Regions from separate parts of the Jeotgalicoccus huakuii genome, predicted to be linked through region 1. Evidence: riboswitches for the same ligand, from Rfam matches in the RefSeq annotation. Region 1 holds a riboswitch; each other region holds the start of a gene.
What was found. Region 1 has a riboswitch for S-adenosylmethionine ahead of V6E76_RS03985 (methionine ABC transporter ATP-binding protein). Riboswitches for the same ligand answer to the same signal wherever they lie in the genome.
Positions count from the first base shown of each region.

Region 2: it holds a riboswitch for S-adenosylmethionine, as region 1 does, so the genes downstream of both, metK (methionine adenosyltransferase) here and V6E76_RS03985 (methionine ABC transporter ATP-binding protein) in region 1, are expected to answer to the same signal.
Region 3: it holds a riboswitch for S-adenosylmethionine, as region 1 does, so the genes downstream of both, V6E76_RS01090 (5-methyltetrahydropteroyltriglutamate--homocysteine S-methyltransferase) here and V6E76_RS03985 (methionine ABC transporter ATP-binding protein) in region 1, are expected to answer to the same signal.
Region 4: it holds a riboswitch for S-adenosylmethionine, as region 1 does, so the genes downstream of both, V6E76_RS00815 (ATP-binding cassette domain-containing protein) here and V6E76_RS03985 (methionine ABC transporter ATP-binding protein) in region 1, are expected to answer to the same signal.

Region 1 covers NZ_JAVIYN010000005.1:71,590-79,113, reverse strand. Annotated here, with positions in the region: gene V6E76_RS04015 (hypothetical protein) at 1-295, opposite strand, end outside; gene aroD (type I 3-dehydroquinate dehydratase) at 425-1,144, shown strand; gene V6E76_RS04005 (Spx/MgsR family RNA polymerase-binding regulatory protein) at 1,345-1,701, shown strand; gene gcvH (glycine cleavage system protein GcvH) at 1,768-2,148, shown strand; gene V6E76_RS03995 (toprim domain-containing protein) at 2,242-2,649, shown strand; gene V6E76_RS03990 (thioredoxin family protein) at 2,600-2,914, shown strand; SAM riboswitch class I at 2,955-3,053, shown strand; gene V6E76_RS03985 (methionine ABC transporter ATP-binding protein) at 3,134-4,156, shown strand; gene V6E76_RS03980 (methionine ABC transporter permease) at 4,153-4,845, shown strand; gene V6E76_RS03975 (MetQ/NlpA family ABC transporter substrate-binding protein) at 4,883-5,728, shown strand; gene cyoE (heme o synthase) at 5,805-6,710, opposite strand; gene V6E76_RS03965 (DUF4352 domain-containing protein) at 7,067-7,524, shown strand, end outside.
Region 2 covers NZ_JAVIYN010000004.1:107,240-114,763, reverse strand. Annotated here, with positions in the region: gene V6E76_RS03520 (patatin family protein) at 1-688, opposite strand, end outside; gene V6E76_RS03515 (helix-turn-helix domain-containing protein) at 756-968, opposite strand; gene V6E76_RS03510 (DUF2975 domain-containing protein) at 980-1,618, opposite strand; gene V6E76_RS03505 (hypothetical protein) at 1,793-2,014, shown strand; gene V6E76_RS03500 (NAD-dependent succinate-semialdehyde dehydrogenase) at 2,068-3,447, opposite strand; gene V6E76_RS03495 (nuclease-related domain-containing protein) at 3,523-4,431, opposite strand; gene metK (methionine adenosyltransferase) at 4,460-5,644, opposite strand; SAM riboswitch class I at 5,740-5,842, opposite strand; gene pckA (phosphoenolpyruvate carboxykinase (ATP)) at 6,053-7,524, shown strand, end outside.
Region 3 covers NZ_JAVIYN010000002.1:15,948-23,471, forward strand. Annotated here, with positions in the region: gene V6E76_RS01085 (ribonuclease H family protein) at 1-132, opposite strand, end outside; gene V6E76_RS01090 (5-methyltetrahydropteroyltriglutamate--homocysteine S-methyltransferase) at 192-1,277, opposite strand; SAM riboswitch class I at 1,369-1,474, opposite strand; gene V6E76_RS01095 (MFS transporter) at 1,633-2,808, shown strand; gene V6E76_RS01100 (hypothetical protein) at 2,919-3,434, opposite strand; gene V6E76_RS01105 (MsnO8 family LLM class oxidoreductase) at 3,424-3,882, opposite strand; gene V6E76_RS01110 (DUF3219 family protein) at 3,884-4,165, opposite strand; gene V6E76_RS01115 (hypothetical protein) at 4,254-4,748, opposite strand; gene V6E76_RS01120 (metal ABC transporter solute-binding protein, Zn/Mn family) at 4,810-5,970, opposite strand; gene V6E76_RS01125 (metal-binding protein ZinT) at 5,983-6,927, opposite strand; gene V6E76_RS01130 (DUF1801 domain-containing protein) at 7,082-7,453, opposite strand; gene V6E76_RS01135 (CorA family divalent cation transporter) at 7,454-7,524, opposite strand, start outside.
Region 4 covers NZ_JAVIYN010000001.1:184,120-191,643, reverse strand. Annotated here, with positions in the region: gene mreC (rod shape-determining protein MreC) at 1-811, opposite strand, end outside; gene V6E76_RS00830 (aminotransferase class I/II-fold pyridoxal phosphate-dependent enzyme) at 883-2,031, opposite strand; gene V6E76_RS00825 (MetQ/NlpA family ABC transporter substrate-binding protein) at 2,031-2,837, opposite strand; gene V6E76_RS00820 (methionine ABC transporter permease) at 2,837-3,436, opposite strand; gene V6E76_RS00815 (ATP-binding cassette domain-containing protein) at 3,489-4,502, opposite strand; SAM riboswitch class I at 4,561-4,663, opposite strand; gene V6E76_RS00810 (SprT-like domain-containing protein) at 4,700-5,188, opposite strand; gene V6E76_RS00805 (putative RNA methyltransferase) at 5,517-6,371, opposite strand; gene chrA (chromate efflux transporter) at 6,488-7,524, shown strand, end outside.

The DNA of each region.
Region 1 (7,524 bases):
CACCACTTACATCAATGAGGTTCGTTTCATTTCTCTCATCGGTTAAATATGCATCATCAATGGTGAGTGTGATGTCATCAATCCTTGCAGATTCACCAACTGTTAAATGGTCTGTACTAGCATCACTTTCTTCTTCTATTGGGTCACTATCGATATTATCTTCGACATCTTCTTCTGTATCATCTACGATTGAGGATTCTTCTTCTATTTGTACAGTTTCTGATTCTTCTTCGCTACTGCAGCTAGCTAAGAGAAGGGCAGCGGCTAAGCTCGTGTATAATATTGTTTTCTTCAATTTACTAAGTCCTCCTGATCTTATTCATATGAGTATTAAAAATCATCACTGCATACCAATACTAATTATAGTACAATACAACGTGATACTTAAAAACTTTTTATAGAACAAAATTCAAGGGGCAAAATAATGAATACTACTAAGATTGTCGTCACTTTTTCAGGGTATAACTCTGATGCAATTAATGAAGAGATTGAAGCTGCAGAAAGGCACATAACTGATTTTGATATAGTCGAAATACGAGGGGATGTGTTTGATGCTTTAAATCGCCAGGATCATGCATCGATTGTCAGACGAATCATAGACAGATTTAAAGCTCTCGATAAAGAAATTATCTACACCTATAGAACTTCTAGAGAAGGGGGCAAGGGCTCAAAAACTACGGTTGAATACCAAGCACTTCTACTAGAGATTTGTAAGTCTATGGATATTGATTATATAGATATTGAAATGTCAGTCGGTAAAAAAATTGTGCAGGAAATTATTGAGACCGCAAAGATGCATCAAATTAAAACGCTACTGAGCTATCATAACTTTAAAGAAACACTTGATCACGGTGCACTCATGGATTTACTTAGTCAGATGAATCAAGTAGAAGGTGATGTGTTTAAGTTTGCCCTGTACCCTACAAACAGTGAGGATGTCGACACAGTTATAGATGTTCTAAAAACTGCTAAGGCTCAATATGGGCACAAGGTCATCGGAATCTCTATGGGTGAGTTAGGTAAGCGTACACGCGTGTTAACAGGCGACTATGCCCCATTATTTACTTATGGTTACATCAGCCGAGATGCGGCGCCTGGACAAATTCATATAAGTGAACTAAGGAAAACATTAACGACTTTATGATAATTTTTACACAGACTTTACGTTCTAATAATATTTAGGTGTTAGAGTGAGGTTAGAAGATAACACACACTTCTTAAATCCTAACCCCTGGCCCAAAACCTCCCCCAAAGGTTTTGGGTTTATTTTGTGATTTGAGTGTATAAAATATAATTTCTAAGGTAGAATTAATGTAAGATGATTTTCTATTTTAGGAGGATATAATGATAACTTTTTACGAGTATTCAAAATGTACAACTTGCCGTAAGGGGAAGAAATTTTTAGAGGATAATAACTTAGAATTCACTGCCATAGATATGGTCAAAAATGTACCGTCAATCGATACGCTTAAAGGTATTGTGGACCGTTCTTCATATAACGTAGATGATTTCTTTAATAAAAGAGGTGGCAAGTTTAAAGAACTTGGTTTAAAAGAACGCTTACCTGAACTTTCAGATGATGAAAAGTTTGAATTACTTGCAAGTGACGGCATGTTAATCAAGCGACCAATGGTTGTTTTAGATGATCAGGTGCTTTTAGGGTTTAAAGAAGAAAATTATGAGCAAGCTTTATTGAATTAATCTTCTTGCCTGTAGTATGATAAATATGCAACAATATATATGATAAGTTAAAAGGGAGGTTTTAGCGTGTCATTACCACAAGATCTAAAATACAGTGAGGACCACGAATGGGTAAAGGTTGAAGGAAATACTGTAACTATCGGTATTACTGATTTTGCACAATCTGAACTTGGTGATATTGTATTTGTTGAACTTCCAGAGGAAGGCGACGACGTATCAACAGGTGAATCATTCGGTAGCGTTGAATCAGTTAAGACTGTTTCTGAATTAATCGCTCCAGTTTCAGGTTCAATCGTTGCTATTAACGAAGAGCTTGAAGATAGTCCTGAACTTGTAAATGAAAATCCATATGAAGGCGCTTGGATGCTGAAAGTTGAACTTTCAGATGAAAGCGAACTTGATAATCTTCTTGATGCTGCTGGTTACCAAGCAGTTATCGAGGGCTAATTTTAAACTCTGGACATTTGTCCGGAGTTTTTTAAAACTAAATATTTATTACTTCTGGTGAATTTGTATAAAATTAAACTAAGGGTGATACGAATGAATCTTTCTGATAAGGTACTCATTGTTGAAGGCAAGACTGATAAACGTCGCTTAGAAGAAGTGTTAGTAGAACCGGCACAAATTATTTGCACTTTCGGAACAATGGGTATTTCCAAATTAGATGAAATTATCGAACAGCTAGGTGATTCGCAAATTTTTATATTATCCGATGCGGATAAAGAAGGAAGAAAAATTCGTCAATGGTTTAAAAAACATTTAAGTGAGAGCACGCATATTTACATTGATCCAAAATTTGGAGAAGTCGGTCGTTGCCCGCATGACTATCTAGCTAACCTCCTCTTAAGACACGGTTTTTACGTAGATAATGCGTTAATAATGAAAGGTAAGTTTTATCGTGAAGGAAACAATTTCAACGGCAGATTTATTAAAGAATACACAGGATAAGGAAAGTTATATTATCTTTGGATATGCGACGATGTGTAAAACATGTGAAATTTCAGAATCGATGTTGAAAGTCGTTTCTGAGATGAAGCAGATATCATATGAGAGAATTAACTTGAACTATCATAAAGACTTAATAGATAAATACCACATACGTTCAGCACCAGCCTTACTGTTATTTAAAAATGGCCAACTTGTGAAAGAACTCTATGCTTTTCACTCAGTACCATATTTAAGTGAAGTATTAGATGAATTCCTGGTTGACTAGTAGAGAATAGTCTGATATTATAAATCTCAATCGAATAGAACTCTTATCAAGAGTGGTGGAGGGAAGTGCCCTAAGAAGCCACGGCAACCGTCTTAATGACAAGGTGCTAAATCACAGGAACAAATCCTAAAGATGAGAGGCATAATGAAGTTCAAAGGCCTACTCATATACTATGAGTAGGCCTTTTTATTTTTCTTCGATGAGAAAGGGAAATGTATCATGATTGATATAAAAAGTGTTTCTAAGATATTTAAAACTAAGAAACAAAATATAACAGCAGTTGACCAAGTTGATCTATCGATTAAACACGGTGAGATATTTGGGATAATTGGCTACTCAGGTGCAGGTAAATCCACCCTGATCAGATTATTAAATGGACTTGAAGATGTAACTGAAGGTGATGTGATTGTCAGTGGAGATGACATCAGTAAAATGTCCAAAGGTGATCTTCGAAAAAAACGTCAGAAAGTATCTATGATCTTTCAACATTTTAACTTACTGTGGTCAAGAACAGTTGCAGAAAATATAAGTTTTCCAATGGAAATCGCGGGTATACCAAAGAAAGAACGCCAAGCACGTGTTGATGAATTAATCAAACTTGTTGGGCTAGAGGGTAGAGCGCATAACTATCCAAGTGAGCTATCAGGTGGACAAAAACAACGTGTCGGTATTGCCAGAGCCTTATCGAATAAGCCTGAAGTGTTACTATGTGATGAAGCAACTAGTGCCTTAGATCCAGAAACGACTGATGAAGTATTAGATTTACTTGTAGATATTACAAAAGAGATGAATCTAACCATCGTCTTGATTACTCACGAAATGCATGTGATCAGAAAGATATGTGACCGTGCAGCAGTGATGGAGAACGGTAAGGTCGTTGAAGTGGGTTCGGTAATTGAATTGTTCCAAAATCCACAGTCAAGTGTAACAAAACGCTTTGTTAAAGATGATATTTCAGATGATGATCATCAACTCGCAATAGAAGAACTTAAAGCATCATTCCCAACTTCAACAATAGTAAAATTAAACTTTGTAGGTACGAGAACAAAATCTCCAATTGTTTCTGAGGTCATAAGAAATTACGGTTTAGATGTAAATATTCTATCAGGTAATATTAAACAGACGAATCAAGAATCATTTGGACATTTATATATTGCATTAGATATCGATAATGAGACCCTTGAATCAATCTCAAATGAGTTTAAAAAGCACGATGTCACATTGGAGGTTGAAGCAGGATGAACAGTGTAATAGAAGAATTTAAAAATATGTTTAGCTTTGAAAATGTGAAATGGGATGCAGTAATTGAAGCGACTTATGAAACGATATACATGACAGTGATTGCAACAATTGCAGCCTTTATAATTGGACTCATTTTCGGTATTATCTTGTTCTTATCTAATAAGAGTGAAAATGTTCCCTCAAAACCGCTTTATGGAACGACATCCTTCATCGTCAATCTCTTTAGAGCGATTCCATTTATCATTTTAATTATTCTACTCATGCCATTTACAAAAGCAATCATGGGTACAGTAATGGGCTCAAATGGAGCCTTACCTGCGTTGATTATCGGTGCTGCACCATTCTATGCACGCTTAGTTGAAATAGGACTTAAAGAAATTGATAAGGGTGTAATAGAAGCGGCGGAGTCAATGGGTGCGAACACTTGGACAATTATTTGGAAAGTGTTAATACCAGAATCATTACCTGCTCTAATTTCAGGTATTACGGTAACATCCATTATGCTCGTTGGTTCAACCGCGATCGCAGGGGTTATTGGTGCCGGTGGATTAGGTAACTTAGCCTACATGGTTGGTTTTACAAGAAACCAGCCTGACGTCACGCTTGTTGCAACTGTGGTAATTCTAATCATCGTTTTCGTCATTCAAATTTTAGGAGACTTCTTCTCTAAAAGAGTGGATAAACGCTGATTACTAATATAAAAATTTATAGAAAAGAGGATTTAGCATGAAGAAATTTTTTAGTTTCGTTACATTGTTTTCACTTATTTTAGTTTTAGCAGCTTGTGGAAATGGTTCAGAATCTGATTCTGCTTCAGAAGGTGAATCAACGGATGGGGAAGGTGCTGAAATTTCAGTCGCAGCATCACCAGCACCCCACGCTGAGATTTTAGAAAAAGCAGCAGAAATTCTTGCTGAAGAAGATATAACTGTCGATGTAGAAATCGTTAACGACTATACAACACCTAACCGTTTGTTAGCAGATGAAGAAGTCGATGCAAACTTCTTTCAACATACACCATACTTAGACGGTGAAATTGAATCACATGGCTATGACCTAACTAGCATCGGTAATGTCCATATCGAACCTATGGCAGTATTCTCAAATGACTATGATTCACTTGAAGACATCCCAGACGGCTCTACTATCTTAGTATCTAATAATCCTGCAGAAGAAGGACGTTTCCTTTCATTCTTCGTTAACGCTGGCTTAGTAGAAATCGAAGAAGGCGTTGAAATTCAAGACGCAACATTTGATGATATTACTGAAAATCCTCACGACTTTAACTTTGATAACAATACAGCACCTGAGCTTTTAGTTAATATGTATGAAAATAATGAAGCACCTGCTGTTATTATTAATGCAAACTTCGCAATTGATGCTGGATTGAATCCAGTTGAAGATTCAATCGCAGTTGAAGACGGAGAATCACCTTATGCTAACCTAGTTGCTGTTAGATCTGGAGATGAAGAACGTCCAGAACTACAAAGATTAATCGAAGTACTACAATCAGATGAGATCAAACAATATATTGATGAAGAGTACAGCGGTAATATTATTCCATCAGAATAAGTAAGAAAAACCTCACTCGACTTTCAAGTCGAGTGAGGTTTTTAATGAACTATGTTAATAGTATATACATTTTTCATCATATCGTTAGCACAATCATCAACATAAATGAAACAATCAAGTAGATGAGGGAGTATCTTAAATTCATTTCCGCCCATCGGTGTTTATCCTGTGTAGTATAACCTTTAATAGATAGCACAATCCATCCTAGGGTCAGTAAAGCTGACACAATTGAAAAGATTATACCGAGCGATTCAAAGAGCATAATTGGTACGGGCAATAAAGCGAGCACATAGTATAAGTTCTGGCGAATTGATGCCTTGGTGCCAATGACAACTGGGAGCATCGGTATGCCTGCTCTAGTGTAGTCATCGAGTCTTTTAATAGCGATTGAAATGGTATGAGGTATCTGCCAAATAAGTAAAATGTAAAACAACATTAATGGTACTAAATGATTCGCAGGTGTAATAACGGCCCAACCTATTAAAGGTGTAAAGGCACCTGAAATACTACCGATAATCGTATTGATGGTATAGCGTCGTTTTGACCAAAAGGTGTAGAGAACGACGTAGAAAAACCAGCCAAGAAATGAGTAGATTCCAGCTTCAATATTCACCACAAAAATCATGCTCAACCCGATGATTGTTGTAATGATTGCAGCAATTAAGACATTTCTTAAAGGAAAGTCACCAGTAACAGTTGGCCGCTTTTTTGTACGGTCCATTTGTGTATCTAGGTCATGCTCGAACCAGTTGTTAAACATTAGGGCACCAGATATGACCATAGTACTGGAAATCATGGTTATGAAAAAAGTACCAAGGTGATCGAAAAATGACTGGTGGGTAAAGTGTAAAGCAAGCCAAAACGCTGTGAATACAGGTAGGACATTTGCGATAAGTACTTTCCCTTTAAGTAGGTATTTAATGTTTATAAATAATGTTTGTAAGTTAATAGACTTACGCTTATGAACTTGTTCAGTTTCCAATGTAGTCCCTCGCAATTTAATGATTAAGCTATATTATAACAGTCATAAGAAAGCATCAGAAAAATTATTCGATTTTTTTGTGACAAAGATGTTTCAAGGAAAAGGGGTTGGGTAAATAACTGTTATATAAATAGAACGGATTTCGTAATAATTCAATTGAGTGAAATCATTGTTTCGACTAATCAATTTTAGTTGATGCAATTGATTTTATAAAGTAAACCCCTTTGCCAGGCAGCAAAAGCTGCTTGGTTTTTTATAAATATTTAAATTAATAATGTAAATAGTAATATTTTAAGGTAACATAGATAACAATTGATTTAAGGGAATAATTATCATAAGTTATGGGAGCATCTAAGATGAAAAAACTATTATTATTTTTTGTATTTACACTATTTGCACTAACGGCATGTGGGAATGAAGAAAACACTGAAGCCACTGACACAAGTGAAGTGAGTGAAGAAACAGAGGATGAAAGTTCTAATTCTGAAGAAGGTAAATCAGATGAAATTTATGAAATAGGTGACACTACACAAGTAGAGAGTTATGAGTTTGATGCTAAGTATGAGGTTACCGTCAATTCACTAGACCAGGTCAAAGAATACGATGGTCAACCTGTTGAAGAAGTCATTATCAACGCACCAGAATCAGTCTTCTTAGGGGTGGTCAATTTAACAGTTAAAAATATCTCTGACGAACCTATTGTTATTGGTGAATATGTATTTCCTGATATTATTGAATCTGACAGAGAAGGCGGTGGAGAGCAATTTATTTTTGATTTCTCTGAAGAAGATTTAAACCAAGAATTAGCAGTTGA
Region 2 (7,524 bases), on a different contig from region 1:
CAAAAATATATGCTAAGCGTTCATTATAATGTTTATATCGTATTCTAATACGCTCATCAATCTTTGGGTACTTTTTATATGATATTACACTCGCTGCTCGACTTGGTTTTTTATAGTAACCTCTAGGTTTCGTCAAAACAACAATATTCTTTTCATTACCATCACTCTCTGATTTAACGAGTGGAATTGGATCTGAAATTCCGCCGTCGAACATCATTTTACCCCCGACATCTACTGGCTGTGCGAAAAATGGAATTGAACTGGAGGCTCTTAAACAACTCCCTAGAGTATCCACATCATAATCGTCTTTGTTAAAATATACAGGTTCACCCGTCTGACAATCCGTCGTTACAATAACGAATTCTTCAGGACCATCGATGATTCTTCTTATATCTAATGGATCAATATTGTTGGGAATTTCATCAAATATGAAATCCATGCCAAATAACTCACCTTTTAAAAACAAGTTCTTATACGATAAATAACGTTTATCGTTTACGAAATCAATGTTAACGCGCTTATTACGTCCACTTTGATCTGACAGATAAGAAGCAGCCATACACGCACCTGCAGATACACCGATGACATACTGGAAATTAATCTTGTCTTCTAAAAAACATTCGAGTACCCCAGCAGAATATATGCCTCGCATTGCTCCTCCTTCTAAAACTAAACCTGCTTTTGACATAACCTATTGCTCCTTGTCTTTATATCTATTTAATTACAAGGTATCATAAAATTTATTTCTTGGTCACCTATTCAGATTCATCTTCAACATATTCTAAAATATCTGCAGGTTGGCACTCCAAAGCTTTACATATCGCATCTAAGGTGGAAAAACGAATGGCTTTTACTTTTCCTGTTTTTAAGTTTGATAAGTTAACATTTGAAATTCCGACTTTTTCTGCCAGTTCACCTAAAGCCATCTTACGATCTGCAAGCATTCTATCTAATCTCACTACTATCATCTTTCACCCTCCTAGACCGTTGCATCATATTCATCTTGGAGAAAGGCGCCATATTGCATCGTTTTAGCAATAATCCAAATTAGAATACCTGCAAAAATTGTTATGAAGTTAAAGCTAACTGTACTATCAATATTTAGAAACTCTGCAACTTCAACTGGTAGTGAAGACATAGCCAAAGCGTTCGACACTAAAGTGGATGAAAAATAAGTTAATAGTGTTTCCATTAGTGATAATAATACGAAACTATAACCGATATACTCAATGTACTTGCTGTTTTTTGGAACAAGGATATCCCCTTTACGTAAATTATTCAACCATCTATATAAGAAATAGATAATTAGAAACATCGGTACGATACTGAGTGTTGAAACAAATGCAGTAATAACAAGTAAAGTTTTGTCTACAGTTACGGATGATAGTAAATCATCAGTAATGGCGAGTGAAAACCCTTCTCCTTCAAATGTAAAATTTGCGGGTATACTGCTCAAAATATTCATTAATGAATCGACGGGTACCATAATAAGTACGAAACTTGCGACTAAGGTTGCCAATGTTGCAATACCTACAAGTATTAATGCGATTAACGAGATGACATACATAACAGAAACTAGTGCTTTAAAGCGCTTGTGTGAAACGATTTGATTAGTCATAATGTACCTCCTGTTTTTTTGGTAACTTAAATATACATCAAATTTTAACTTAAATCAATATATTTTTAATGTTTATCATTAAATAATTAATTTTATTCGTGTTATACAATTAATTAATTGATAATAGCCGCGTTTATTGAGAAAATAAAAGTATACGCTTACAAAGGAGTATTCATGAATAAAGAAAATATTAACCGTCTCATTTATATGTACATATTAGTATTTGTGGTTATCGTTATTGTTCAAATTATGTTTTTAGATGGAATTAACTGGGCAAGTACCATTGTCATGCCTGCCCTTGTTGCTCTGCTCTCACTTGGCTTTCGTTCAAATGTGAAAAAAGATGAAGAAATTGCGCGTAAAGACGAAGCGAACTACAGAAATAAGAAAAAATAAAAGGAACGAATCTTAGTAAAAAAGTACTAAGATTCGTTCCTTTAACTATATTTTTATAAATTAATTGAGGTCACTTTCGTTTCAGTGTAAGGTTCTAAACCTTCAATTGCACCTTCTCTTCCGACGCCACTTTCTTTTAGACCACCAAATGGAATATTTGCAGCACTAGGTGCACCGTTATTCCAACCGAGTACGCCGAAATCTAAAACATCTGTTAAATACACACCCGTCGCATAATTTTCAGTGAAGTAATATGCAGCTAAACCAAATTCTGTACCATTTGCCTTGGCCACTGCCTCATCTAAGTTACTGTAGCTTTGGATCGGGGCAAGTGGTCCAAAAGTTTCCTCTTTCATACACAACATGTCATCGCTGACATTAGAAAGGACTGTGGGTTCTATGAAGTAACCTGCTTCTTTATTACCTTGTCCACCAGTTTCAACTTTCGCACCTTTACTGATCGCATCTTCTAATTGATTCATGACCTTATCATAGCCATCTTCATCAATTAAAGGCCCAATTTTTACTCCGTCTTCCATACCATTACCCATTTTTAACTCTTTAACTTTTGCTGTAAGTTTTTCTGTGTATTCTTCTAGAACATCTTCGTGAACATACAGTCTATTTGCACAGACACAAGTCTGTCCCGAGTTCCTGAATTTGGAGGCAATCGTACCTTCTACAGCTTTGTCAATATCTGCATCCTTATGAACAATTAATGGTGCATGTCCTCCTAGCTCCATCGTTACATTTTTAACAGTTACAGATGCGTCACTCATTAGTTTTTTACCTACTGCTGTTGAGCCTGTAAATGTGAGTTTCATAATCTTATCAGATTTTGTAAATATCTCACCAGCATCTTTACCAGAGGCATTGACGTACTGTATTACACCTTTGTCAAAACCTGCTTCTAATGCTAAATCAATAAATTTCATTGCGGATAATGGTGTCGCACTAGCCGGTTTTACAATAAAGGTATTTCCCGCTGCTACTGCTGGAGCCGCTTTTCTGGCCATCATTGCAACTGGGAAGTTCCATGGTGTGATTGCCGCAACGACACCAATCGGATGGCGCGTAACAACGATACGGTTGTTTTCTTTTGAAGATGGTACTGTACGTCCATATATACGTTTAGCTTCTTCTGCGTAATATCTAATATAACTGTTTGCATAGTCGACTTCACCCAGCGCTTCAGTTAGCGGTTTTCCGCCTTCTTTCGTTACAAGTTCTGCAATTTCTTCTTTATTTTTATCAATTTTGTCAGCCCATTTAAAAAGTAAATCGGCTCTTTCATAGGCAGTGAGTTGTTTAAATGATTTAAAAGTCTCATCTGCTAAGTCTATTTTCTTTTCTATATCATCTTGACTATCTTTCTGCACTTTCCCAATTTCTTCTCTTGTTGCGGGATTAATTACAATAATTTCTTCTGACATTGTTTTTCCCTCCAAAAATAAAATCGTCCTATAAATAATTATAGGACGATTAATTTCAATTTACAAAATTTAAGATCACAGACTCTGTTCTAAAATTGCATCTGCAATTTCATCTAAGTCTTTAACCGTATATTGGAATCTGCCGTGGAAGACATATTTCAAGAAGAATGCTTCTAGGTCTTCTTGGCCGACAATTACACGGATTGATGGATCTTCTGAGTAGTTTGTAATTGAGTAGTTACCATTATCTTTAGGGTTAAAGTAAATAATCGGTACGATATCATATTGTAATTTCAACTTGTTTTTAAGCTTCTCTGCAGTAATCTTCGTCTCATCGATGACACCATTATAGTGATTAACAGATACGTTTTTCTGGTCTGCTTTTTCGAAGATTAATGTTTGTTCTCGTTTCTTATCTAGTTCGAGTAAGTCAAAGAATGATTCTACATAAGGGACTGTTTCAAATTGTGCTTCGTTCACACCATGTAAAATGTGTCCACTCCAATACTTAGAATCAATCAAGTAGATACCCGTACGTGTTAAAACTAAATGGTCGATTTTACGTGTATTCGTATAATTTCGTGAAGGTAGGAATACATTAGATAAGATAATCATATCGGATTCGCGAATTTTCTCATCTTTGACCAACTTATCTTTTAACTGAATCAATGCTAAGTCTGTTAAATATTCACCTTTGTCTACTGAGAACTGATGTAAACTTGATAATTTGTTATCGAGTAAAGTCGTATCATTATAATACTTCTCATTTAAATTCGATAATTCTTTTTTGTGTTCAAGTCTTTCTGCTTCATGTTCACTTTCGTACTTCTGTACTAAAGATTCTTTTTCTTTAGCGTGATTGTCTTCAACAACTTTCACTTGATTGCGATGTTTAAAGTAATAAACTAAAAACCAGATTACTACTATAAGAAGAACGACAGCAATCGCAATAAAAATGGGATTCGTAAAGATTTCCGTGTTCATAACATTCCTACTTTCCAACAGTGCTCACTTAGCGATTTCTTAATAATTCTTTAAGCGCATCGACCTTATCTAATCTTTCCCAAGGTAAGTCAATGTCTGAGCGCCCAAAATGGCCATAGCTTGCAGTCTGTTTATAAATTGGCTTTCTTAAGTTTAACATATCTATTATTCCATCTGGTGACAAATCAAACAGTGCTCTAATGACTTCAACAATTTTATTTTCATCATATTGTCCTGTTTTAAATGTATCAACAGAGATAGATACCGGTTGAGATACCCCAATTGCATATGCTAATTGGATTTCACACTTATCAGCAATACCACTCGCTACAATATTTTTAGCAATATAACGGGCTGCATAAGCTGCTGAACGGTCCACTTTTGTTGGATCCTTTCCAGAGAATGCACCGCCACCATGACGTGCATATCCTCCGTAAGTATCCACTATAATTTTACGACCCGTTAAGCCAGCATCCCCTTGTGGACCACCGATTACAAAACGACCTGTTGGATTGATGAAGTATTTAGTTTCATCATCTAAAAGATGTTCAGGTACAACTGCTTTAATCACATGCTCTAATAAATCATCATATATTTCAGAAGCAGGTATGTTCTCATGATGTTGAGTTGAGATAACAATCGTATCCACACGGAGCGGCTGACCCGCTTCATCATATTCAACTGTCACTTGAGACTTACCGTCCGGTCTTAAATAAGAAATCGTCTTATCTTTTCTTACTTCTGTTAGACGTCTTGAAATTTTGTGAGCAAGTGCAATAGGTAAAGGCATGAATTCTTTCGTTTCGTTAGTTGCAAATCCGAACATTAAACCTTGGTCACCTGCACCAGTTGAAACCCCTTGTGATTCTCTCGTTTCAAAAGCATTGTTAACACCAACTGCGATATCTTCTGACTGTTCATCAATACCAGTTAATACTGACATCGTCTTATAATCAAAACCGTATTTAGCATCCACATAGCCTATTTCCTTAACTGTTTCACGAACTGTCTTAGGAATATCTACATAAGTTTCAGTACTGATCTCCCCTACAATTAAAGCAAGACCTGTATTAACTACAGTTTCACATGCCACTCTTGCATATGGATCTCCTTCTAAAATTGCATCCAGAATCGCATCAGAAATCTGATCTGCAATTTTGTCTGGGTGTCCCTCTGTGACTGACTCTGATGTAAATAACTTTCTTTCTGACATTAAAATTCTCCTTTATAGCTAAATTAGCTATCTCCTAAAGCAAAAAATAAAGCCTTATTCTCCACATAAACATAGAGAAAAAGGCTCGCCCTTTTCCCTTATCGCTCAGAATTACTCTGCATTCTTTAGCACCTTTCTTGAAAAGGAGGTTGCTCTGGCTTCACAGGGTTTGATCCCTCCACCACCTCTTGATAAGAGATAACTTAGCTATATATTACAATATTGATATGTGATAATCAAGATTTAGACCAAATCAAACTAATATAATAAGTTAAATTTATTTCTTAAATTAGAAATGTGCATCATTACTTATAGATGTGCTCTTATTATAGTGTTATCGTAAAAAGTAATGTGTTATACTAATTTCTAAATAATGCGTTTTAATTCAAATATTTTTGGAGGCGAATCATGGTTAATCACAAGAGTTTAATCGAGGACTTAGTCGCTAAATCCTCAACACACAAACAACTATCAAACAGTGAACTAGTAGAGGCTTCTTTACGACGTGGTGAAGCTACATTAACAAACACTGGTGCCCTACGTGCTCAAACTGGTGAATATACAGGCCGTAGCCCTAAAGATCGTTTTGTCGTAAAAGATAGCGTATCTGAAAATAAAGTCGATTGGGGAGACGTTAACCAACCAATTTCCGAAGAGATATTCGACAATTTGTTTGAAAAAGTTACTACATACTTAAATGAAAAAGAAGAGTTATTTGTTTTTAATGGCTATGCTGGTGCTGATCCTCAGACTCAACTTAAACTACAAGTTGTGAATGAATTCAGTTGGCACAACATGTTTGCTAAAACTATGTTCATTCGTCCTGAGACTAAGGAAGAAGCATTAGCGATCGATCCTGAATTTACAATTGTCTCTGCACCAACTTTTAAAGCAGACCCTGCTGTAGATGGTACAAAATCAGAAGTATTTGTACTCGTTTCATTAGAGAAGAAAATAATTCTTATTGGTGGTACTGAGTACGGTGGAGAAATGAAGAAATCCATCTTCTCTATCATGAACTTCTTATTACCTGAACAAGGTGTAATGAGTATGCACTGTAGTGCAAATGTTGGAGAGAACAAGGACGTTGCACTATTCTTCGGTCTATCTGGTACAGGTAAGACAACGCTATCTGCAGACCCCGAACGTGATTTAATCGGTGACGATGAGCACGGTTGGAATGAAGATGGGGTATTCAATATTGAAGGTGGTTGCTATGCTAAAACAATCAACCTATCAAAAGAAAAAGAGCCCGAAATTTTTGAAGCAATTAAATTTGGCTCTGTTTTAGAGAATGTTGTTATTGATGAAGAAGGTAATCCGGATTATGATGATGATGCATTAACTGAAAACACACGTGCCGCTTACCCACTTAACCATATCGATAACGCACGTATTCCATCAGTTGCAGGTCACCCGAAAACAATTGTCTTCCTGACAGCAGATGCATTTGGTGTATTACCGCCAATCTCTAAATTATCTAAAGACCAAGCAATGTATCACTTCTTGAGTGGGTTTACATCGAAACTTGCAGGTACAGAACGTGGTGTCACGTCTCCACAACCAGTATTCTCAACATGTTTCGGTTCACCGTTCCTACCATTACATGCAACAGTCTATGCAAATATGCTAGGTGAATTAATTGATAAGCATGATGTTAACGTCTACCTGGTTAATACAGGATGGACGGGTGGAGAATACGGTGTTGGTAAGCGTATGGATCTCAAACACACTCGTTCAATGGTTAGACGCGCAATTAGCGGTGAATTAGAACTTGGTGAATTTGTTAAAGATGATGTCTTTGGATTATCTATCCCTACTGCTGTCACAGGTGTTCCTGAAGAAATTTTAGCGCCGGCTAATACTTGGGAATCGAAAGA
Region 3 (7,524 bases), on a different contig from region 1:
CTCAGCTTCTTGTCTTGTTTTAAATGATTTGAATTCTGCACCACTATAACCTTTGACTGCATTTTGACAGTCCGGCCAATTAGTGAATATGCCTGTTTGATGTCCTTTACGCACTGCATAATATTTCGCCATAACGATACTCCTTTAAATAAATAAAACCACTCATGATTGTACCATGAGTGGCAGTTTCCTTATAATAATTCGTCAGCAAGTGAGATGACGTAACGTAATTTTTCCCACTGTTCTTCCTCAGTTAAAACATTTCCGTGGTGTGTCGAAGAGAATCCACATTGTGGACTTAAACGAATCTGTTCTTTAGGTACATAATTGGTCGCTTCTTCAATACGCGCTTTGATCACTTCTTTATCTTCTAATTCACCACTTTTTGAAGTCAGTAAACCGAGCACAACAGCTGGGCCACCATCAGGAATTTCTTTTAGTGGTTCAAAATCGCCTGAACGATCATCATCATACTCTAAAAAGAAACCATCAACATTTTCCTTAGCAAATAAGACAGGCGCAATCTTGGCATATGATCCTTCAAATGCCCAAGTAGAACGGTAGTTTCCTCGGCATAGGTGGGTAGTAATTACCATATCTTCTGGTTTCACTTCTAGGGCGCCGTTCACAACTCTTAGAGCTAGATCTATAAGTTGTTCGCGGTTATAACCACTTTCCTGATACGGTTCTTCTTCTGTATTGAGTCTTGCAATATAAACATCATCTAACTGTAAGTAGCGACAACCGACATCATAGAATGCCAAGATGGCATCCTGGTAAGCTGCAATAATGTCATCTGCATATTCTTCAATGTCCGGATAGATTTCTTTATTACGTACACCATAGTTGAAAAATTGGTTAGGTGAAGGAATGGTTTGTTTTGGAACAGCTCTGTCTCCAACGATTTCCTTAAACAAGATAAACTCTTTCACGTGTGGATGGTTTTTATCGAAAGAAATCTTACCGATGTTGCGGATATTATAGGCTTCTGTCTTCATGCCATTGAATGAGTATCCTTCTTCAGGGATATAGCCTTCAAAGCCACCAACATGTTCCATAAAGTCAGTGTGCCAAAAACGGCGGCGGAACTCGCCATCCGTAACAGCCTTGAGGCCGACTTCAATTTGCTTATCCACCACTTTCTCAATTTCTTCTGTTTCTATTTTAAATAATTCGTCTTTACTGATATTACCTGCTTCAAAGTCTTTTCTTGCTTGATGTATTCTGGCAGGACGTAATAAACTTCCTACGTGATCTGCTTTAAATGGTGCTGACATGTAATAACCTCTTTCAATATTGTTTTTAAATAAATAAAATCCCCTTCTATCTTGTTTAAGATTTAAAAGAGGAGTGCTTTACATGTCCATCTTCTCATCTTTAAGTCACAAGAACTTTAAGGAATTAGCACAGTTCCCCTAAGGGTCCGCTGCTGAGGTATCGACGGGCCTGTTCCCTCCACCTCTCTGGATAAGAATTTTATTTACTTAATTGAACATTATATTAGCACTAGCCATAATATTCTGTCAAAAAACTTATGAATCACTAAGTGAAAACACTTTCTTCATATATATTATAGACTTTGTTTTTAATGTGTAATAGTATATCTCTTATGCTTTTAATAAGGAGGTTAATATGAAGGATCAAGCTTCAAGACAACTTGTCATTACAATTTTTATGATCGGTGCCTTTGCAGTCGGCATGACTGAGTATGTCGTAACCGGTCTATTAACTCAATTTGCAGCAGATTTAAACGTTGAAGTTTCTACAACCGGTTTACTCTTAAGTGTCTACGCACTCAGTGTTGCTGTATTTGGTCCGGTGATTCGATTATTAACGTTGAGATTTTCTCCGAAATTACTCTTAATAATTTTAATTTCTATATTTATAGTTTCTAATATTGTTGCCGCGACCGCACCAAATTTTGAAGTATTGCTATTATCGCGCTTATTATCAGCTTCTATGCATGCACCCTTTTTCGGTGTCATGATGAGTTTAGCGATGGCAATTTCTCCACCAAATAAGAAAACCGCTGCAGTTGCCCTAGTAAATGGTGGGCTCGTCATCGCAGTGATGCTCGGTGTACCATTTGGTTCATACATTGGTGCCTTGTTAGACTGGAGAATCGTCTTTTGGATTATCGTTACCCTCGGCATAATCAACTTACTTGGACTCATACTATTCACCCCAAACTATAAGACAGGTGAAGCACCGAAAGTCTCTAGTGAATTGTCAGCATTAAAAGATAAGAATGTCATCATGTTAATGATTACGATTATTTTTGGATACTCAGGTGTATTTACTGCCTATACGTTTTTAGAGCCCATGTTAAGAGACATTGCTGGTATGGGAGACTATGGTGTCACTTTTAGTATGCTAATGTTTGGTACTTTTGCAGTTATTGGTAACTTCTCATCCGGTCGAATTCAACCCGGAAAACTAACTGGAGCAGTGACTTTGGTTATTCTGTTCTTAGCCATCGTCTTATTCGGTTTAACCTTTATGTTAGAAGTGCCTTATCTTGCCTACCTTGCTGCTGGATTATTCGGCTTAGGCACATTCGGAATTTCACCAATGTTGAACTCTAAGATTATTTTTGCAGCAGTTACCGCACCCGCTTTAGCCGGTACTTTGGCTGCTTCAGTTTTCAATCTTTCAAACTCAATCGGTGCATCACTCGGTTCACTCTTATTGACTAACGGATTCTCGTACCGTGAGATTACCTTCATCGCCGGTGGTATGTTAGTATTTGGCGCTTTATGTATGGTCGCCACTCACTTCATAGAAGATAAAAGCCGTTTTGAAAATTAATGTTTTTAATATCTTTATTGCTAGCGGCTCTCTGTGATCGCTACAGCGGGCCACCCACTATTATCAACATCACAAAAAAGCGTTGAACTCTATAAGGTTCAACGCTTTTCTTATTTATTTAACATCACTTTTGCAATCCTTTTATAACTCTTGACCTTATCGGAAAAGTCATGAGTAATCGTCACTATCATTAACTCATCGACACCGTAAGTTCTTTGATATGACATCAACTCATCCCGTACAAAATCAGCATCTCCTATGATGACATTGTCACGGATTTTATTGAACTCAGCTACTTCTTCCTCTGTCAATTCAATTGCTGAAACTTCATCAAATGAAGGTATACCAGAAAATTCTCGTCCAGTAGATTTTAAGGCTTGATTGACTAAATAAGGTCTCGCCATTCTTTCTGCTTCCTCAAATGTTTGACCACAAAAAGTGTTGACCGTAACTATGATTTCTCCATTATTGCTACCTGCTTTATAGGTCGATAGCACTTCGCCTGTCGATTGGCTACTCATAAATTCCCCATAACAGTAATTCAACTGATTGTCTCTGGCAAAAATCGCACTTTTTTCACTGGTACCGAGCATCCACATTTTGACTTGATGCTGGCTATCTGGCATAACCTTCAAGTTCTCTCTTGTTCATTAACAATGCTTTTAATTCACTGACTAAGTCTGGCATCTTAAAGACATGTCCAAGATAATTATCACTTAGTGCTTCAGAGGCAACGTTATCTCCGCCCGGGGCACGACCGATGCCGACATCAATCCGATCACCGTGAAGTGCGAGCAGTGTATTAAAAGTCTCTGCCACTTTTAATGGTTTATAATAAGGCAGCAGTGTTGCACCGCTGCCTAGTCTAATATCTTTAGTTATCATCCCAATTGCACCGAGCGTTACTTCTGGTGCACTTGAGGATAAGCCTTTCATTGCATGGTGTTCTGCTAACCAAAAACGAGTATACCCTAATTGATCAGCAACACTTGCAAGTTTCACACTATTACCCAGTGCTTCTTCTGCTGTCATGTGTGTTGAAATTGGTGCCTGGTCTAATATACTTATACGCATATTAATCTATGACTTTCAAAGTAATATTATACTCTCCAACATTGTCTTCTTCATACAAGTTGTCTAGAGATGTTGAGAAGTTAACAATCTTCGCTTCGAATTCTTCATTATCATTCCCTGGAATTCTTACACGAAATTGCTCTTGATACAAGTGTTCTGATAAGTGGTGATAATCTTCACTCGCCACATCGAAAACGATGTTCACAGTACCCTCTTCTTTATCTCTAACGAGTTCTTTTACATCTAAAGTTAAGTCATCGAGCATGATTATCTCGTACGCCATTCTATTCCATCCTTTCAATACATTAAAAAGAATAATAACATTACAACTATTCTTTTACTATTAAAATGCATACCCTTTTCTTATAAATTTAACCTTCTTTAGTCTTATCTTCAACAGGATAATTATACTGTTTTAAACGAGAAATAAACTGCTCATGATTTAGATGAACATGATTCAATTCTCTAAGTACTTCATCTCCATTTAAAAATTTAATTACAGTGATAACATCGTTCTCTATAGTGATATTTGTAATATCCTCTTTCATCAGCACATTTTCACCACGTCTAAATTTAATAATTATCCCACTTTCTGAGATATGAAGTTGATAATACTTATCTCCTTTGTCCGCCTTGAAGATAAAACCCATCACCAGGGCAACCAATACAATAATCGCTATGATGTAAGCACGATTAAAGGCACTTTCTTCAATGTTATTAAAAGTTCTGTATGACAAATCAAAGATAATGAACAATAAATATGCACCGAGGACAATCAAGCCAAACAAGGTAAAATTAAAGCCCTTCGGATCATAATTTTTAGGCACATCTTTTCTACTTAAATAAATCACACCGTCATCTTTCATCCTGTCACCTCATTAGAATTCTTTATTTAATATACCCGAATTCAAAGAAGTTAACAGTTACTTAGTCAGTCACTTTATCTAAAACTTGCAAGTTTTTCTCCATCAGTGAAATATAGTCTTCATCATTACTTATATTTTCTTCAGTTAATACTTCCATATTGTGAATATATTCTGCCTCTGCCCCGATTTCGTCCTGAACAACTTTAGATATTTTGCCTGGACTATTTTGCTCAAATAGTACATGACTTAGATTGTTTTCCTGAGCCACCTTACTCAATTCTTTTAGTTGTTGTTGTGAAGGCTCATCACTCATTGAATAACCAGAAACCGCTAATTGTTCCACCCCATAACGCTCCCAATAACCAAATGCAGCATGGGGCACAATAATTTTAGCGTTATCTTTATCTTTTAAAGTCGCCTTATATTTCTCATCCAGTTGCTCGAGTTCTGACGATAAGGCTTGAAAGTTCTCTTCATAGATATTTTTATGATCAGGATTTAAGTTAATCATCTCATCTTTAATAATTTCTCCAACTTCAATCATTTTCAATGGATCAATCCATATGTGTGGGTCAAAGTTATCATGGTTGTCAATAATGATATCGACATAGTCAGTAAACATTAATTCACCGTTGTTATATCCTTGTGCGCGTACAGAAAAGCTATTTTCACCCGTCTCATAAGTTAATGATTGACCCTGACTGACTTCTTTAAAATCACCGTCATCATTGACTGACCATTTCACTTCATCAACATCGGATGTATTCGTCGTCAATTCAACTTGATCACCTGTATGATAGTGGTCAGCTTGACCTTCAATTACATCTTCATCACCCTTATCATCATAACCCTGATACGCTTCATGTTGACCTTCGAAGAGATTGTGATACGCTCTAATTTTAAGCAGGTTTACGTCTTGATTTTCTAAAGCTTCTGCAATATTTGAAGAAAATGCCTCCATACCTTCACCGACATAAACTAGGGCATCACCATCTGCATAGTCTGTCATTTCTTTAATTGTGGGTTCGTACGAGTGACCATCAGCACCCGCTGGAATGATAGAAGTTGTCTCCACTGTATCACGGCCAATTTCAGACACTAAATACTCTAAAGGATACACCGTCGTATATACTTTTAACTTTTCCGACTGACTATCCTCTTCTCCTTGGCTGCAGGCACTTAAAATAAAAACCGTCAGTATAAATACAAATATTTTCTTCATGTTAAGTCCTCTCTAGTGTTGTAACATATCATTTTTTATGTCGTCGATTGTCTGATTCTTTGGATAATACGTTGGCCAATGATCGACTTCACTTAAGAGTTCTTCTCTGTCATCTCCCCAGTATAAGTGGTAGTGACCTGACTTCTCTGGAGCGATAATGTGGTCAGAAAACTGAACATATTTAGGTGCTGAGTTATCACCGTCTATTTTTTTAAAGATAAATCTGACACCTCTGTTACCTGCTTCATACTCTAAAATTTCATAGCCATCATATTCATACTGACCTGTAATAGTTTGTTCTTCACTTTTAAAAGTAATCTCACCATCTTCTTTGATCATAATGTCATTTACATCGGTTTCATAACCTGTCTGGTAATAATCTTTATATTCCACTTCTGTCATATCACCGTCTTTTGCTTTATGTTCAAACACTTCATCAAGTTCTCCAGATGTTAAATATGGGTAAACTGATTGCCATTCCCCCGCCCAATCTGACAGTTCACGGTCAGCAATATCTTCATCTTCAAAATATCCTTTATAAACATCGTTATTATGGTCATCAATATGTATTTGAACTGGTTCACTTTCAACAAGTACTTCGTGATTTTCATTATAGAAAGTGGCCTTCACTTCTAAGCCATCAACTGCCTCTATACTGATTGAGTTCTCAAACTCATCTTCAATTAAAGTCCAATCTTCACCATCAGATTTTTGATACCAGTGCCAATGACCGTTTTCTTCTTCATTCATTGATACGGACAATTCAGCCTGGTCTCCACTATGATAGTGATCGTTCAATCCTTCGATTGTCGTTGTTTGAACAACTTCACTATGTTCATGGTTGTGTTCATGTTCATGACCGCCCGATTCTACTTGTGTCTCACTTTCTGCATTTTGGCAAGCTGTCAGTAATACTAAAACTAATGACGTACCTAAAAACCATACATTCTTTTTCATAATCCTTCTCCTTTAAATCGTAATTATTACTATTCGTAATTGTTACGATTTGTATCATAGCATGAAATTTTAAAGGATGTAAACATAAATTTTAAATTTAAGCATTAAAAAAAGCGGATTGTCTGTTGCAATCCACTTCAAAATATCGATTAAGTTATCTCCAAAATGTGTCTAAATCCTTCTTATCTTCAATATTAAAGTCGATAATCTCCTTTAATAAATCGTAATCCACCGCTTGATCATACTTTATTTTAAAGGTCATCTTTTCATGACTATAACCTGCTGTCTTGATTTTATCGCTAAATGCTTCTATGCCTTTGGGTTCTGGATTAATAGAAAAGTGATGTTTTGCCGGCTTGACTCCTATGATGAAACTACCATCTTTTACATATAGCGGTGTACTCCACTTTACTTGGCCTTCAAAGTCAGGATAATGATCTTCAATCCAATCGTACACTTTAGTAATCGCTACTTTTTGCTCATCGTTCAACTTATCTAAACTCTTTTTGAATATTTCCTTTACCATTTACATCCACCTCTTATATTTAAAGAATGCGAGCATACCAATACTAATCAACAACATAATACCTAAAGTAA
Region 4 (7,524 bases), on a different contig from region 1:
ACACCGTATCCACGTCATTTAAGTCGCTGTTCATTTGGACATAAGCATTTTGACTCAGACCATACTCATCATTTTCTACTTCTACTACCTGACCGATCACAATCCCTTCAGGTAAAGAACCTGTTAATCCAGAAGTATAGACCTCATCACCTTGTTCTATCGTTACCTGATTTTTAATGTTTTCGATAACTAAAACATTTTTCTCTGTATTAAAATTTCTAATGTTACCATAAACTGTCTCGTCACCATGTTTGACCTCTACAGATAGGTTATTTTGAGACGCATTGGATGAAATAATCTCTACAAAGGCTGAACCACCGTTCACCCTATTAACAATACCAATCAATCCCTTAGAAGTTGATACAGCCATACCTTCTTTTAGACCATCCTTCTCACCCTTATCGATAGTAAAAGAGTTTAACCACTGGTCAGGAGATCTTGAAATGACATTTGCATTAATTGTTTCATAGTCCATATTAGAACTGACGTCTAGGGCTTCTTGAAGCTTTTGGTTCTCTTCAGTTAACCGCTCATTATCCGCCTGTAGTTGCGGTAACATATCTAGTTGTTTTTTTAATTCTTCATTCTCTTCAACTGCACCAAACATATTAAAAAAATTTGAAAATATATTGCCGATAAAACCAAATGGTGCATTAACGGTTTCTTGTGTAGTTGCGACCGCATCGCCAGTAAATTGTTCAGCTTTTGTCGTCGTACTACGGTCTGTTAATGAAAACCCTATTAAGGCAATCAAAACAATGATCCCAAATAGTACGATGAGCAAGCGGTTTCTATTAAAAAACTTAGTCACTCTCCGTCCGCCCCCAATAAAATATATCTGAAATAAATAATAACACATTTAATAAGGGACTAGCACTAAACTTACCAGAGATTTTTAATCTCTATTAGCCTGTCGACAAAAGTTTGTAATATCGAATCCTCTACGGCTAAAGATATTCTAATATAATTCGTCCCTCGGCTACCGAATGGAATACCCGGCGTAGTCAAAATCGACTGTTCCTTTAATAAATACTCAACGAATGTTTCACCTGTAAATCCGTCCGGTACTTTAATCCAACCAAAGATACCCCCGTCGATATGTTGAATTGGAATATTTAATGCACTTAAAGCTTCATTAATATATGTCTTTCTCTTGTTAAAGATTTCATTTTGTTTTGGTATCAGTTCATCTGCATGATCTAAGGCTGCCACTGCTGCATCCTGAGTGACACCAAAGACACCAGCATTTGTATGATCTTGGAATCTATTAATGCTTTCAATCATGTCCTTATTGCCGACAGCAAATCCTATACGATAACCTGACATATTAAATCCTTTTGACAGTGAGTAGACTTCAATGGATTGTTCAAGATTTTTATCACTCGTTAATATGCTCGGATGTTGTTCGTTAAAACCAAATGCGGCATAGGCGAAATCATGAAGGATTTGTGTATTCGTACCTTTAAAGCGTTCAATTGTTTGATCAAAAAATTCTTGGGTTGCGACCGCACCAACTGGATTAGAAGGATAGTTTAAATAAATTAAATCCGTCTCTTTAAGTTCTCTTTCAAGGGCATCGAAATCTGGTAGATAATTATTTTCTTCAAGTAAAGGCATATCGATGGCCATTGCCCCCGCTAATTCAACAGCTGTAATGTAATCGGCATATCCTGGGTTTGGCAACATAATTCCAGAGCCAGGATTTAAATGTGCAAGTGGGAAATTAACCAAGCCGTTTTTTGTACCAAATAAAATTGCGATATTCTCATCATTTAAATCGACATCATAAGTTCTCTTGTAAAAATTTTTAATACTGATTTTTAATTCTTCTTTCCCACGAAAAGAACCATATTTTTGGTTTTCTTCCTTGTCAATCGCTACCTTGACAGCATCGGTAATAACTTTTGGTGTCAAACCATCAGGGATACCCACTGCTAGATTTAAGAGTGGTTTTTCCCCTGTTTCTAATTTTTTGTTCATCATGCTAGAAAAGTAGCTCGGACTTAAACTATTCAATAAATCACTCGCCATTATTCATCCTCCTCTGGTTTATCGAAACCTTGGAAATCTGCATCAATGACTTCATTAAATTCTTCAGATTCTACAGCCTTGATAAGGTCTTCTTCCATTTTGCTTCCGGCATCTTCACCGTTAATCACGATTTGATTTCTAAAATATTCGTTCATATTCTCTAATGACAAGGCATCTTCTAACTTCATATCACTCGCAAGCGCAAAGTTTCCTGGCACAAGAGACAGACCAATCTGATCGACACTTCTAGGCAGTTGGCCAGCATCTTGGAAGATAAATTCTAAGTTTTTCTTGTTATCGATAATGTCTGCTTCTTCGATGGCAAACATGTCAGCATCTTCACTAATTGTTATGAGCCCAGCATCTTGTAAAGTTAAGAAACCGCGTGAAGCGTTAACAGGATCTAAAGGCAGAGCCACTTCACTTCCTGATGTAATACTGTCTATGCTGTCGAATGTTCCACTGTATAGCCCCATAGGCGCAGTTGGTACTTGAATGATATTTTTTAATTCTGTATTATTTTCTTCATTATAACTATCCATGAAGAGTACATTTTGAAAGAGGTTAGCATCGATATCACCATTGGCTAATGCATTATTCGGTTGAATATAATCACTGTACTCAATGACTTCAACTGAATAACCTTCTTGTTCTAGTACAGGCTTTAATGCGTATGTGGCCATATCAGCAAATGGTCCACTAGATGCACCAATAGTAATCACTTCACCTTCATCCTCATGGAGTAAAACTGTTGTTAGAACGATGACAAAAAGTGTACCAATTAAAAATGTTATAATACCTCTCATTACTTATCCTCCGCTCTGTTTGCAAGTCGGTCGCCGACCCACTGAACAATTTGTACGATAATGATTAAGACAACCACTGTCACAATCATCGTTAATGTGTCATAACGGTAATAACCGTAGCGTATGGCTAGGTCACCTACACCACCACCACCGACAACGCCTGCAGTCGCTGAGAAAGCAATAATTGAAATAATTGTTAGCGTAATCGCTTGGGTAATACTCTTTTTCGCTTCTGGTAACAAAACATCCGTAACGATTAAGAAAATTGAAGCGCCACCTGCTATACTCGCTTCAATCACACCGTCTTTAACACCGTTGAAACTAGATTCAACGAGGCGGGCAAATAGTGGTACTGCAGCAATTGATAAGGCCACACTTGCAAATACAGGTCCATGTGAATCGTTAACTAACCAAGTTGCAAAAGGCATAATCGCAACGATTAAGATAATGAATGGGAATGACCGAATAATATTCATCAACCATCCGAGGACACTGTTTAAAGGTTTAATTCTAAAAAGGAGTGGGTGCTGCGTAATATATAAAAGAATACCTAGTGGTAATCCTAATAACACTGCAAAAAATATTGAAATAGAAACCATTTGAGTAGTCTCAAGTAATGCTTTATATAAAATTGGCCATAACTGACTGAAACTATCCAATGTAACCCACCCTTTCTATGCCGTTCGTCTGATCAATATGACTTTTCAGTCTATTAATTTCTTCTTCTTTACCAGTCACTTGGAACATTAAAAAGCCAAGTGGTTGATCCTTAATGTATTCAATGCGTCCATTTAAAATGCTAATGTTTAAATCAAAATTACGATACAGTTTGTTGAGATAATTCTCTTCTGCATTTTCACTGAGGAACTGAATTGTAATCACTTGATTCTCACGCGTTGCCTTAAACTGCTTAGGGACTTCAAAGTTATAAATTTCTTGAACAAAGTCTTTAGTAATTTCATGCTTAGGATGACTAAAGACATCATAAGTTTGACCTATTTCTAAAATTTCACCTTGAGACATTACACCGACCCGGTCTGCAATTTCTTTAATAACTTCCATTTCATGAGTGATGACGATAATCGTAATACCTAAATCCTTATTGATTCGATTCAATAATTTTAGAATACTCTTAGTCGTGTCTGGATCTAAGGCACTCGTTGCTTCATCACAAAGCAAGATGTCAGGATCATTTGCAAGTGCACGAGCAATACCTACTCTTTGCTTTTGCCCTCCACTTAAATTTGATGATTTAATTTCAGCCTTGTCTCCAAGTCCAACCAATTCCAATAATTCCTTGATACGGCCTGGTCTCTTTTTCTTATCAAATTTTGAAGCCTTTAGAACAAATTCAATATTTTCATAAACAGTCTTAGATTCAATGAGATTAAACTGCTGAAATATCATACCAATTTTTTGGCGTTTCTGTCTAAGTTCATTCTTAGTGAGCTTCGTTAAATCTTCACCAGCAACTGTTACCGAACCCGTTGTTGGTTGTTCCAATAAGTTAATTAATCTAACTAAGGTAGATTTACCTGCGCCTGAGTAACCGATTAAACCAAAAATCTCACCTGTCTTAATTTCTAATGATGTCTCTTTTAATGCTTCAACCTTACGACCTTTTAATTGATAGGTTTTTGAAACGCTCTCCAATTTTATGCTCATGATCTACCTCCTCTTTAAAATAAAAAAACCATTCATCATGTAGACAAATGGCGATGTTTGATTATCTTCCAAGCCGATGCCTGCAGGATTTAGCACAGTACTTAAATAAGCCCGCTGCTGAGACTTCATAGGGCCCGACCCTCCATCTCTCTTGATAATTTCATATTCAATTTAGAGTAATACTATATGATTTAATTCTAAAAGTCAATAAGAGGCGACTCTTTACTTTGACCGAGATAAGTAAATCTCGAGTGACAACGTGCACAGACATACCGCTTCTCATAACCTTTCATACGTTTAGTAAATTTATAATTACAGTGCATACATTGATAATGATGTAGAGTGCCTTTGTATCTATAGGTTCTTGTTAATGAAATGTTGAGCTTCTTGAGTGTATTCTTAAAATAATCATCTTGATCTCGGTAAGGTTTGTTTAGTCGATATAGACAAAAATGCACACATTCATGGTGTAGGACATCAAGAATTACGTGCCTCGGATTATTGTCAATAAAGGTTTTCGACATGACAATCTCTTCGTTAATAACCCTGTTGTGTCTCGTCTTAATTACAAAAGCGCCAAGCTTTGCAGTCATTCTATTTGAGATTCTTAGTGAAATATTAAAATCCACATTAAAATGCTTCTTAGAGAATGCTACTGCATATTCTAATAATTCTTTTTCGTCCACCTTACTCACCACTACTTATAAATAGTCATAAAAAAAGAGAGACTCGAAGTCTCCCTAACAGATAAATAATATAATATGATATCTAGGCCAAAGGCACTATCAAAGAACGATTGAGCTAATAATATGAAGTATAGCTATAAATTAATAGGTCGTTCTGTTATGTATTTCTTAATATATTTTCATTATATTTTAATCTTTGGGTTATTTCAAGCCTTAATGTGAAATAATTATGTTTGTAATATCTTTGTAATATAAGCTCAAATATTTCAAATAATAGCCCATAAACAATATTATAACGCAGTTTGATAAGATTACAATGACAGTTATTTCAATATTTCGCTTGAATAATGTGTAAATCTACAGTAATTATTTTACTTGTTGTTTCAGTAAAATCTTTAATCTCTTGCTGACTTACGTGCCAACCGAGCGGGGTCATCTTTATTAAATCTTTTAAAGCGACGCTAGCCAGTTCAACTTCATATGTGATTCTCTCTTCGGAAATAAAATCTACTTTATTTCTCATTAACTCCAAGGTATCCGTATTCTCATATTCTTGACTATCACCAGCTAAAGTTTCTCTAATTTCTTTTAAGTACTTGCTACCCGGAATAACTTTAATCAGTATGCCGTTCGGCTTTAAAATACGTTGAAATTCTTCATAATTCGCAGGAGATAAGTAGCTTAAGATTACATCTATACTACTCTCTTTAAACGGTGTACGACTTAAATCTCCGACCACCCAGTTTTCATGACTATAGTTTTTACTCGCGAGTAATACACCATCTTTTGAGATATCTAATCCAATACCATGAGTGTTATCTTTATCAACTAGTTTTATAATTGAACGTAAATGTGAACCTTCACCAGAACCTGCATCAAAAATAAGGCGGTTTTCATTTGGAAGTGCATTAATTATATCAGCAATTTTTTGATGAATTATTTTGTAAAGATTATGAACTGATATAATATTATACCTCGCATCAAATAAGTCTTGATCATACATCGATGATACTTGTTTTTGCAACATGTTGACGTAGCCTTGTTTTGCTAAGTCATAACTATGACGATTTTCACACACTAAACGATTTGAATCGACGACATTTAAATCAGCACTACAAATCGGACACTGTAGATTCGATTCTAATTTCTGAAAACCAAGCGCTGCAATTTCTCTCTTTTTCATTAATTCACCTACTTTATTTCAATTACATTATGAATTGTAAAAGAATATAAATTTCTATAGTACTCAATAACTTTAAATGGTATTCTACACAAAAACAAGTTTTTAAGGAGGATTAAATGAAGCGATTCATGCTATTACTTGAAATATATTTAGTGTCCACAAGATTAGGCTTAACTTCTTTTGGTGGACCCTCTGCACACCTCGGTTACTTTCATACCGAGTATGTCGAGCGTAAAAAGTGGATGGATGAAAAGAGTTATGCTGATCTTGTCGCACTTTCTCAATTTTTACCTGGTCCCGCGTCCAGTCAGGTGGGTATCGGAGTCGGTGTCATGCGAGGTGGCGTTTTAGGTGGTATCATCTCATTTTTAGGATTCACCTTACCTTCAGTCATTGCACTAATTATTTTTGCTAGTCTTTTAACAACCTTCAATATTGCTGATGCAGCTTGGATTCAAGGCTTAAAAATTGTTGCAGTAGTCATCGTCTTACATGCAATACTTGGCATGGCTAAAAATTTAACACCTGATCTAAGTCGAAAACTGATTGCGCTCTTAGCAGTAGTTATTATACTTATCTTTCCATCAGTTATTACACAAGTTGGCGTCATTCTAATTGCTGCACTGCTTGGATTTTTAATATTTAAGGACCATGAAGCTGATACGAAAAGAACTTTGTTCCCAGTTAACAAAACTTTTTCTATCATCTGTTTAAGTTTATTTTTTATATTGTTATTCTTACTACCCATGTTAAGAGAATTTACGGGAAATTATTGGGTATCTGTTTTTGACAGCTTTTATCGTGCTGGCTCCTTGGTTTTTGGAGGTGGTCACGTTGTGTTACCACTTCTAGAGCAAGAACTTGTACCAATGGGCTGGATTTCACAAGAGGCATTTTTAGCAGGCTATGCGGCAACTCAAGCAGTTCCAGGACCGCTTTTCACCTTCGCTTCATACCTCGGCACTGTTATGAATGGCTGGCTCGGTGGCTTATTTGCAACATTTGCAATTTTCTTACCAGCATTCTTACTTATTTTAGGCAGCCTGCCCTTCTGGGATATGATAAGAAATCATGCTAAAACTAAAGGGGCTGTAATGGGGGTTAATGCAGCAGTGGTTGGTATTTTAATTGCTGCACTTTACACACCAATCTC